DNA from 2 places in the Colwellia sp. F1 genome. Region 1 is predicted to be linked to the other one. Evidence: predicted binding sites of a transcription regulator. Region 1 holds the regulator's gene; the other holds the start of a gene.

Region 1 (4,601 bases):
CCTGTATGTATTATAAACGTTAAGCAATAAAAAAGCCTTTCTCAATGAGAAAGGCTTGAAATGCTCGCTTTATGGTCTTGTTAATCAAGATTCTTATTAATTGTTTTAGAAGTATTATTATTATTATTCAATGCTTCTTTTGCTGCGCAGCTATTTTATATCAAAGCAATTTCACCACTGCAACAACTTTAATAGAGTATAAACTCGACGATTTTTTTCGTACAAGCCCTTATTTGACCTGATTTTTGAGCTAAGTAACTGATTGTTACATTAAATATGTGAAATAAACAAAAAATAACAAAATAAAATAAATAGAAATGTTTTTTCGCCTGGTCGATAATAAGCGCTAATTCAAAGGAATTGATTTAGCGCATAGATTCAAAATACAGCGAGTGCTAGAATGCTACTATAAATTGCTTCCTATTCTATTGAGTAAGAATATAGCAAATTAACAAATGGATAAATTAGAGGGTTTTTTGGTGACAGAATTAAAAAATGATACTTATTTACGTGCGCTTTTAAAACAGCCAGTGGATTACACGCCAGTTTGGATGATGAGACAAGCTGGGCGTTATTTGCCGGAATATAAGGAAGTACGCAAAAATGCGGGCGATTTTATGTCGGTTTGTCGTGATGCTGACCTAGCGTGTGAAGTAACTATTCAACCGCTACGTCGTTTTCCACTTGATGCCGCTATTTTATTCAGTGATATTCTTACAATCCCTGACGCCATGGGGTTAGGCTTATATTTTGAAACAGGCGAGGGACCCAAATTTGAACGGCCTATCACCTGCAAAGCAGACATAGACAAAATTGGTATTCCTGATCCTGAAGTCGAACTACAATATGTAATGAACGCTGTACGTACTATCAAAAAAGAATTGAATGGTAGTGTGCCACTTATTGGCTTTTCGGGCAGCCCATGGACACTGGCAACCTATATGATTGAAGGTGGCAGCTCTAAAGGTTTTACTAAAATTAAAAAAATGATGTTTGCAGAGCCTCAAGCGCTGCACTTATTACTTGATAAGTTGGCTGAGTCAGTTATTTCATATTTGAATGCGCAAATTGCTGCCGGTGCACAATCTGTCATGGTGTTTGATACGTGGGGCGGCGTACTCTCAGCACGAGACTATAAAGAGTTTTCTTTACAGTATATGCATAAAATTGTAGACGGCTTAACAAGACACAATGATGGCCGCCAAGTGCCGGTAACTTTGTTTACAAAAAATGGCGGTATGTGGCTTGAAGACATTGTAGCAACAGGTTGTGATGCAATAGGGCTTGATTGGACGCTTGATATCGAGCACGCTAAAGCACGTGTAGGGGATAAGGTAGCTTTACAAGGAAATATGGACCCTTCTATGTTATATGCACCCTTACCGCGCATTGAACAAGAAGTGGAGAAAATACTCGCAGGTTTTGGTAAGGATGGTACCGGGCATGTATTTAACCTAGGGCATGGTATTCACCCCGATGTGAACCCTGAGCATGCAGGACACTTTATTGAGTCGGTGCACCGGTTAAGTAAGCCATACCATTTGTAAAAAAGTAGAAAACTAAGTGCTAGACTCTAGAGGCTAGCACTTAGTGCTACTTAATCTTCATCTAGATCATAAGCACTGAAATCAGTAATGCCTTTTTCTTCTAAAATACGACGAACACTAGCTGGTAGTTTTTCATTATTATCTTTCGCGAGATCTTCGTCATCAGGTAAGGGTTGGCCAGTAAAAGCATGCAAAAATGCTTCGCACAACAACTCACTATTAGTCGCATGACGTAAGTTGTTTACTTGGCGTCTAGTGCGTTCATCGGTTAATACCTTTAAAACACGCAAAGGAATTGAGACTGTAATTTTTTTAACTTGCTCACTCTTTTTACCATGTTCGGCGTAGGGATTAATATATTCGTCATTCCACTGAGCCATGTAAATTCCTCTGTTACTATTAATATCGGCGGTTAATTAGGGTGTTAATATTGGTGCTGTAAATGTATTTACAGGGTATTATTTCATCAAGGCTTGATTAAAATAAAAAGTATAGATTATTTTATTATTAATAATGCAATTCTACTGGCTGTAGAAATTCAGTCAAGTAGAAGTTTAGATGTCTAAAAAATCTTGACCTAAATAACCAAAACCTTTAGAGTTATAGACGTCCAAACATCCAAACGGATGGATCAAAAGAATAAAGCTGTTAGTTAACAAGAATAGGGAAAAAAGATGTCGAAAATGAAAACGAATAATATTACTTCATCGGCAGTGCAGGCAGGTATTAATATCGACCAACACTACGGGGCGGTTGTTGCTCCTATTCACTTATCAAGCACTTATTCTATGAAGGGCTTTAATGAAAAACGACAATTTGACTACTCTCGAACGGGCAATCCAACCCGAGAAATATTTGCACAAACCATTGCTGATTTAGAGCAAGGCAAAGTAGGTATAGCAACTAACACAGGGATGTCATCGGTGTTGTTACTATGCCAGCTATTATCCGCTGATGATTTAGTGGTTATTCCACATGATTGTTACGGTGGTAGTTTTCGGTTGTTTACTCACCTAGCTAAACGCGGTCAGTTTAACTTAATTGTTGTTGACCAAAATGATCAACAAGCATTAGCTCAAGCATTAGCACAAAAACCTAAGTTAGTTTTACTAGAAAGCCCAAGCAACCCCTTATTACGCTTAGTTGATATTGAAAAAATTGCTCAAGCTAGTCATGAAGTGGGTGCTTTAGTCGCTGTCGATAACACTTTTTTATCACCGGCCTTACAGCAACCCTTAACTTTAGGAGCTGATATTGTTTTTCACTCAACGACTAAATATATTAACGGACATAGTGATGTTGTTGGTGGTGTGCTAGTCACTAAAGCGCAAGCGTTAGGAGAAGAGTTAGCTTGGTGGGCCAACTGTATTGGTGTTACGGGTAGTGCTTTTGATAGTTTCTTGGCTTTACGAGGCTTAAAAACATTACCAATTCGTATCAAGCAACACCAAGAAAACGCACAGCAAGTTGCCGTCTTTCTTAAAGAGCACCCCGCAATTGACACTGTTTATTACCCTGGTTTTGAAGACCATCCTGGTTATGATATCGCGAAAAAACAGCAATCAGGCTTTGGTGCTATGTTAAGTTTTGATGTAAAAGGCGGCGTTGAAGCGGTGAAAAAATTATTCGACAATATTGCGTTGTTTACGTTGGCACAATCATTAGGTGGTGTAGAAAGTTTAATTTGTCACCCAGCCACCATGACCCATGCAGGTATGGGGGAGCCGGCCAGACTTGAAGCAGGGATCACCGACTCATTAGTTAGACTTTCAGTGGGCATTGAAGATATTAATGACATTTTGGCTGACTTAGCACACGGGTTAACACAAAGCCAAATGGATTAATGGCACTTGCATTATTCTAGTAATTACCCATGATACTTGCACCTTCGCAACCACAGCCACTATTTGATAGAAAAAACAATGACAGAATTACAAATACCTGAAAATAAACTCGAAAAGCACGCTGTTAATGTACATAAATTTGGTGGTAGCTCGTTGGCGAATGCAGCATGCATTGAACGGGTTGTTGAGGTTATTCGGCAAAACTGTCAGTTAAATGATATTATTGTTGTGTCTGCGAATGGTAAAACAACCGATAGCTTATTTGCACTACTGGCTTTAACAGATAAAAGTGCTATAACAGATGCATTAGCTGCATTACAAGCGCAACAAACATCATTGATCAACCATGTTTTAAATGAGAAAAGTGCACAACAACTAACCCAGCTGCTATCAGTAGATATCGCACAGCTAACGCAGTGGTTATCAAGCGGTACCATTCAATACAGAAATGACATTCTCGCTTATGGCGAGTTGTGGTCTGCACGTTTATTGTCAGCAGTGCTCAATGAAAAAATTTGCCCAAGTAACTCAGTCGATGCGCGAGATTTTCTCGTTATTGATAACGAGCAAAGCTGCACAGTTGATCATGCATTAAGTAGTGTACAGCTGAAAAAACGGCTGCAATTTGGCAAGCTCGCCGTAGTTACTGGCTATATTAGCCAAGATAGTCGCGGCAAAACCTGTACTTTAGGTCGTAATGGGAGTGATTACTCAGCCACCATTCTCGCTGCTTTGGTAGGCGCTTTACATGTAACCCTATGGACAGACGTTGACGGTATTTATAGTGCCGACCCCCGCATTGTGCCTAATGCTAGAAAGTTGCATCGTTTACCTAGTGGTGTTGCCAAAGAATTAGGCCGTTTGGGGAATCCTGTGTTGCATGCAAAAACCCTAACACCTCTGGTGAACGAAAGTTTATCTCACCACTGCCATTTACATGTTGCCAGTAGTTTTGACGCGCAAGTATTAGGCACTGAAATTGGAAGGTTTGGCCATATTGCCAAGCAAGAGTTGTCAGTAACTTACTTAAACGATTTAATTTTAGCGCAATCAAACAGTTTTGTTAGTGATTTAGCAGACGATTTAGGTGGGCGCTTAGGCAGTAATCTCTTTAATAAGGTTTTACTCGACTTTTCTCCTATTTGCGCAGACGCTGTCCATGGTGTTGTTATTGACCAAAGCCAGCAAAAAGCCCTGAGCCAATGGTTAG
Region 2 (4,601 bases), on a different contig from region 1:
CCGACAAACGGCAAGCAATAGGACGAGCTTCAACCTTGCGTGGTTGAATTTTAGCGACCGTGTCTGCCATTCCTTTAGTATGAGCAGGTGTGGTGCCACAACAACCGCCAATAATATTTAAGAAGCCTGACGAAGCCCATTCACCAATGTGAGCATTCATATCTTCCACGCTAAAATCATAACCACCAAAAGCGTTTGGCAAGCCAGCATTAGGGTGGGCAGAAACAGCCACATCACAAATACGGCTTAACTCTTGTACATATTGGCGTAATTCAACTGGGCCTAACGCGCAGTTAAGGCCAAAAGAAATAGGTTTAGCATGGCGTAAGGAGTTATAAAATGCTTCGGTGGTTTGTCCTGATAGCGTACGGCCTGATGCATCGGTAATGGTGCCTGAAATCATCACGGGTAAGCGCACACCGAGCTGTTCAAAAGCTGTTTCTACGGCAAAAATGGCCGCTTTGGCATTAAGTGTGTCAAATATTGTTTCAAGTAGAATAATATCGCAGCCACCTTCAATTAACGCAAGTGTTGACTCAATATACGCCTCTTTTAGCTCATCAAAGGTGACGTTACGAAAAGCAGGGTCATTTACATCAGGAGAAATTGAACAGGTTCGGTTAGTTGGCCCTAAAACCCCAGCAACGAAACGCGGACGCTCTGGCGTTTTTTTCGTGTATTCATCTGCAGCTGCTCGTGCTATTCTCGCAGCTTCTCGGTTAATTTCAGCGCTGTACTCTTGCATGTCGTAGTCGGCCATGGCAATAGTCGTCGCGTTAAAAGTGTTAGTTTCTAGAATATCAGCACCAGCTTCTAAATATTCAAGATGAATTTGTTTTATGATCTCTGGCTGAGTAAGCACTAACATATCGTTATTGCCTTTTACATCCGTATGCCAATCAGCAAACCGCTCGCCTCTAAAGTCTTGCTCTTCAAACTTATAGGCTTGTATCATTGTACCCATAGCGCCATCAAGAATTAAAATATTATTAGCCAGTTGCTGTTCAAGTAAGGCAAATGATGGATGTTTTTTCATGCGTTAACGTTTCCTATGGGTAAATCTTTAAATCAAGTAATAAAGCTACTAGTTTATATAGCTGAATCTGGGTTAATTGCCTTAATATTAGAGGCATCTAATTTATATGGGGTAATTTGATAAACATAATAATTAAGCCAATTAGTAAATAATAAGCTGCCATGGCTACGCCAAGAGCCTACCGGCGCATTTTGTTTATTATCATCCTTGTAGTAGTTTATGGGTATTTCTGTACTACTATCATTTAAACTGTCGCGTAAGAACTCTTCGTGTAAGGTGCAAGTGTCATATTCTGGGTGCCCTGTTAAGTAAACTTGTTGTTTGTTCGCACTGGCCGCTAAATAAACACCGCCTTCTTCAGATTCAGCTAATACTTTTATGTGCGGGATACTTTCATAGTCAGCTTTATCAATGTAACCATAACGTGAATGCGGTACATTAAAATTTTCATCAAAGCCACGTGTTAATTGCTCTTTTTCATCCAGGGTTTTGTGTTTAAATACACCCGACAGCTTATTTTTACGTAAGTGTCTATTTAACCCATAATAATGATAGAGCGCTGCATGTGCTGCCCAACAAGAAAACATAGTTGAAGTAACATTTTTTTTAGCCCAGTCAAATACTTCACAAATTTTATCCCAAAAGGTTACTTGTGAATAATCAAGTAACGCCAGCGGCGCCCCTGTTATAATTAAACCGTCGTACTGTTTGTGCTTTACATCATCAAACAAATGATAAAAGGTGTCTAAATGTTCGGTTGGCGTATTTTTTGATTCATTGGCATTAATACGAATAAATTCAATATTAACCTGTAGCGGTGTGTTTGATAACATTCTTAATATTTGTACTTCAGTTTCTATTTTATTTGGCATTAGATTCAAAATAGCAACTTGCATTGGTCGTATTTCCTGAGAAATAGCACGGTGCTCAGACATTACAAAAATATTTTCTTTATCCAAAATAGAGAGTGCAGGTAATTGATCAGGAATTTTAATGGGCATAACGTACCTATTACGAATAAAAACAAATAAAAATAGTGCAAAACTAGCCTGACAATACTACTTTGATCAATAGATTTGTCAACATCTAAACGTTTAGATGGCTAAATAGTTTATCGTGAATAACTTCTCTGCTTTTAACAAAGATTAATTCCACTCTGGAAATATCACCTAATTAATAAAAGTTGCCTCTGCAACACTTTATATTTTGTCGATAAATTATTGTGATATAAATTCATTATTGTAGCCAATAAAGTGTATGCTTAAACGATACGTTATAAATAGTCATTAACTTTATGAGTACTACCTTCAATAAATATCGAGTGCTAAGGTATGCTAAACGTTATTGCTATATTACACAGTGTTTGTTTATATTAATATTTTTAATATCCATAATATTTGTAATGAAAGGAGGCTCTGGCGTGCTTAGTATTCAGCCTCGAACAGTAACAAACTCACTGAGCATTGAGCAAGCCCAACAAACTCGCTTAGGCGCCGCAATCGCGCCAATGGCAAAGCAACATCCACAGCAAAGTGGCGTCAGATTACTTATCAACCCAAAAGATGCTTTTGCCGCCCGTGTTTTACTAGCGGCTAAAGCGCAAAAGACCCTTGATATACAATACTATATTTGGCAAAAAGACATTACCGGTGCCTTGCTGTTTGAGGCAATAACCGCGGCGTCGCAACGAGGCGTGCGTGTGCGACTTTTATTAGATGATAATGGTATCTCTGGACTTGATGAGGTTTTAGCTTCGATAGATAGACTAGAGAATGTTGAAATACGCCTTTTTAACCCTTTTACACAACGCCGCTTCAAATGGCTAGGTTTTATTACTGATTTTTCTAGGGTCAACCGGCGCATGCACAACAAGTCATTTACTGTAGATAACAGTGTCACTGTCATTGGTGGCCGCAATATTGGCGATGGCTACTTTGGGGCAACGAGTGGTTTATTAAGACAGGATCTTGATGTTGTCGCCATTGGCAGCGTTGTTAACCAAGTTTCCCTTGATTTTGATAAATACTGGTCAAGTGCCTCAGCCTTTCCAGTGAAAAACGTAGTGAAATCTTCAAAAAAGAGTACATACACCACTTTAGAATATATGCCCAGCCAGGTTACAAACCCAAAGCGAAGCGTTTACCTAAAAGCATTAAAACGCTCATCTCTCGTAACCTTGTTATTGGCAAATGAGCTTTCATTTGACTGGAAAAAAACGCGGATGATTAGCGATAGCCCCAGCAAAGGGTTAGCTCAACACACTAAACATAACCTACTATTTTATAAACTAAGGCAAATAATAGGTCACCCTCGTTCGTCCCTGTTACTGGTAACACCCTACTTTGTGCCAACTAAAGCAGGGGTTAACGCCTTTATAGAGCTCGCTAACCAAGGCATTTCCATCAATATTTTAACCAACTCAATGGAGGCTACCGATGTTTTGCCTGTCCATTCGGGGTATGCTAAACACCGGAAATCCCTGCTCAACGCAGGGGTTAACTTGTATGAGTTGCGCGCAAGTGCTGAGCACCATGACGGTAATCTAAAAAAACTAGGTTTATTTGGTAGCTCGGCATCAAGCTTACACGCCAAAACTTTTACAATTGATTCACAAACACTCTTTGTTGGTTCATTTAACTTTGATCCTCGTTCAATGCACCTAAATACAGAGTTAGGTTTTGTGATTGAAAGCCCTAAGCTTGTCAACCAAGTTGAACAAGAATTTTATCAACACGCGAGACAAACAGCCTATCAGTTGAGCCTAGATAAACACGATAACATTATTTGGATAGAAACAAACGGTAATACACAAACCATTCACACTACAGAACCAGGCATGACAATAGTTTCACGTGCCGCTTTATCAATACTCAGCATTTTACCTATTGATTGGTTATTATAACTAACTGTTAATAAGCTAATAATAGCGTTAATTATTGTTGAGCTACACCGGAGTTATTATGGAACAAGCGCAAGCAAATTTAACTTATATTTTATTGGTGGTAGCAACCTTAATCCCCATTGCTAACCCATTTGTAACGGCACCAATATTTTTATCACTCACTGCTAGTTTTTCTAAACATGAGCGACAAAAAACTGCCAATTTAGCGGCGATATATTTTTTCATATTTTTAACCGTGTTTTTATTATTTGGTGCCTATTTACTTGATTTTTTTGGTATTCAATTCAGCTCACTGCGCGTTGCTGGGGGCCTTATAATAGGCTACCTTGGTTTTAAAATGTTATTCCCAGCGCCTGATATTATGTACGACGACAAAGAACCCACAACATGCGCAAAAGATATTGCATTCATCCCAATATCTATGCCTTATATGAGCGGACCTGGCTCAATATCCGTTGTTATTACTATGGCAGCTCAAATTAATACAGCAGAAACTTTACGAGATGAAATGTTCGGTTATGCCATGGTTATTTGTGGTATTGCAATTTCTGCATTCTTTGCATGGTTGGTACTTAGAGGCGCACCTAAAGTCGTTAAATTTATGGGTGCTAATGGTATTATCGCGATGACCAAAATAATGGGGTTCTTTCTAATAGGTATCGG

Evidence for each region. The regulator MetJ, encoded in region 1, represses methionine synthesis genes. The targets are predictions, from matches to a motif close to TAGACGTCTAGACGTCTA.
Region 2: AC0UA9_RS05885 (homoserine O-succinyltransferase) is a predicted target of MetJ. The motif match lies at 2,124-2,141, and genes of this name have one in related genera.

What each region holds. Positions count from the first base shown of each region.
Region 1 covers NZ_JBWDLI010000012.1:88,915-93,515, reverse strand. Annotated here, with positions in the region: gene hemE (uroporphyrinogen decarboxylase) at 480-1,547, shown strand; gene metJ (met regulon transcriptional regulator MetJ) at 1,598-1,927, opposite strand; gene metB (cystathionine gamma-synthase) at 2,231-3,391, shown strand; gene metL (bifunctional aspartate kinase/homoserine dehydrogenase II) at 3,470-4,601, shown strand, end outside.
Region 2 covers NZ_JBWDLI010000005.1:24,301-28,901, forward strand. Annotated here, with positions in the region: gene metH (methionine synthase) at 1-1,036, opposite strand, end outside; gene AC0UA9_RS05885 (homoserine O-succinyltransferase) at 1,090-2,037, opposite strand; gene AC0UA9_RS05890 (phospholipase D-like domain-containing protein) at 2,457-3,938, shown strand; gene AC0UA9_RS05895 (MarC family NAAT transporter) at 3,997-4,601, shown strand, end outside.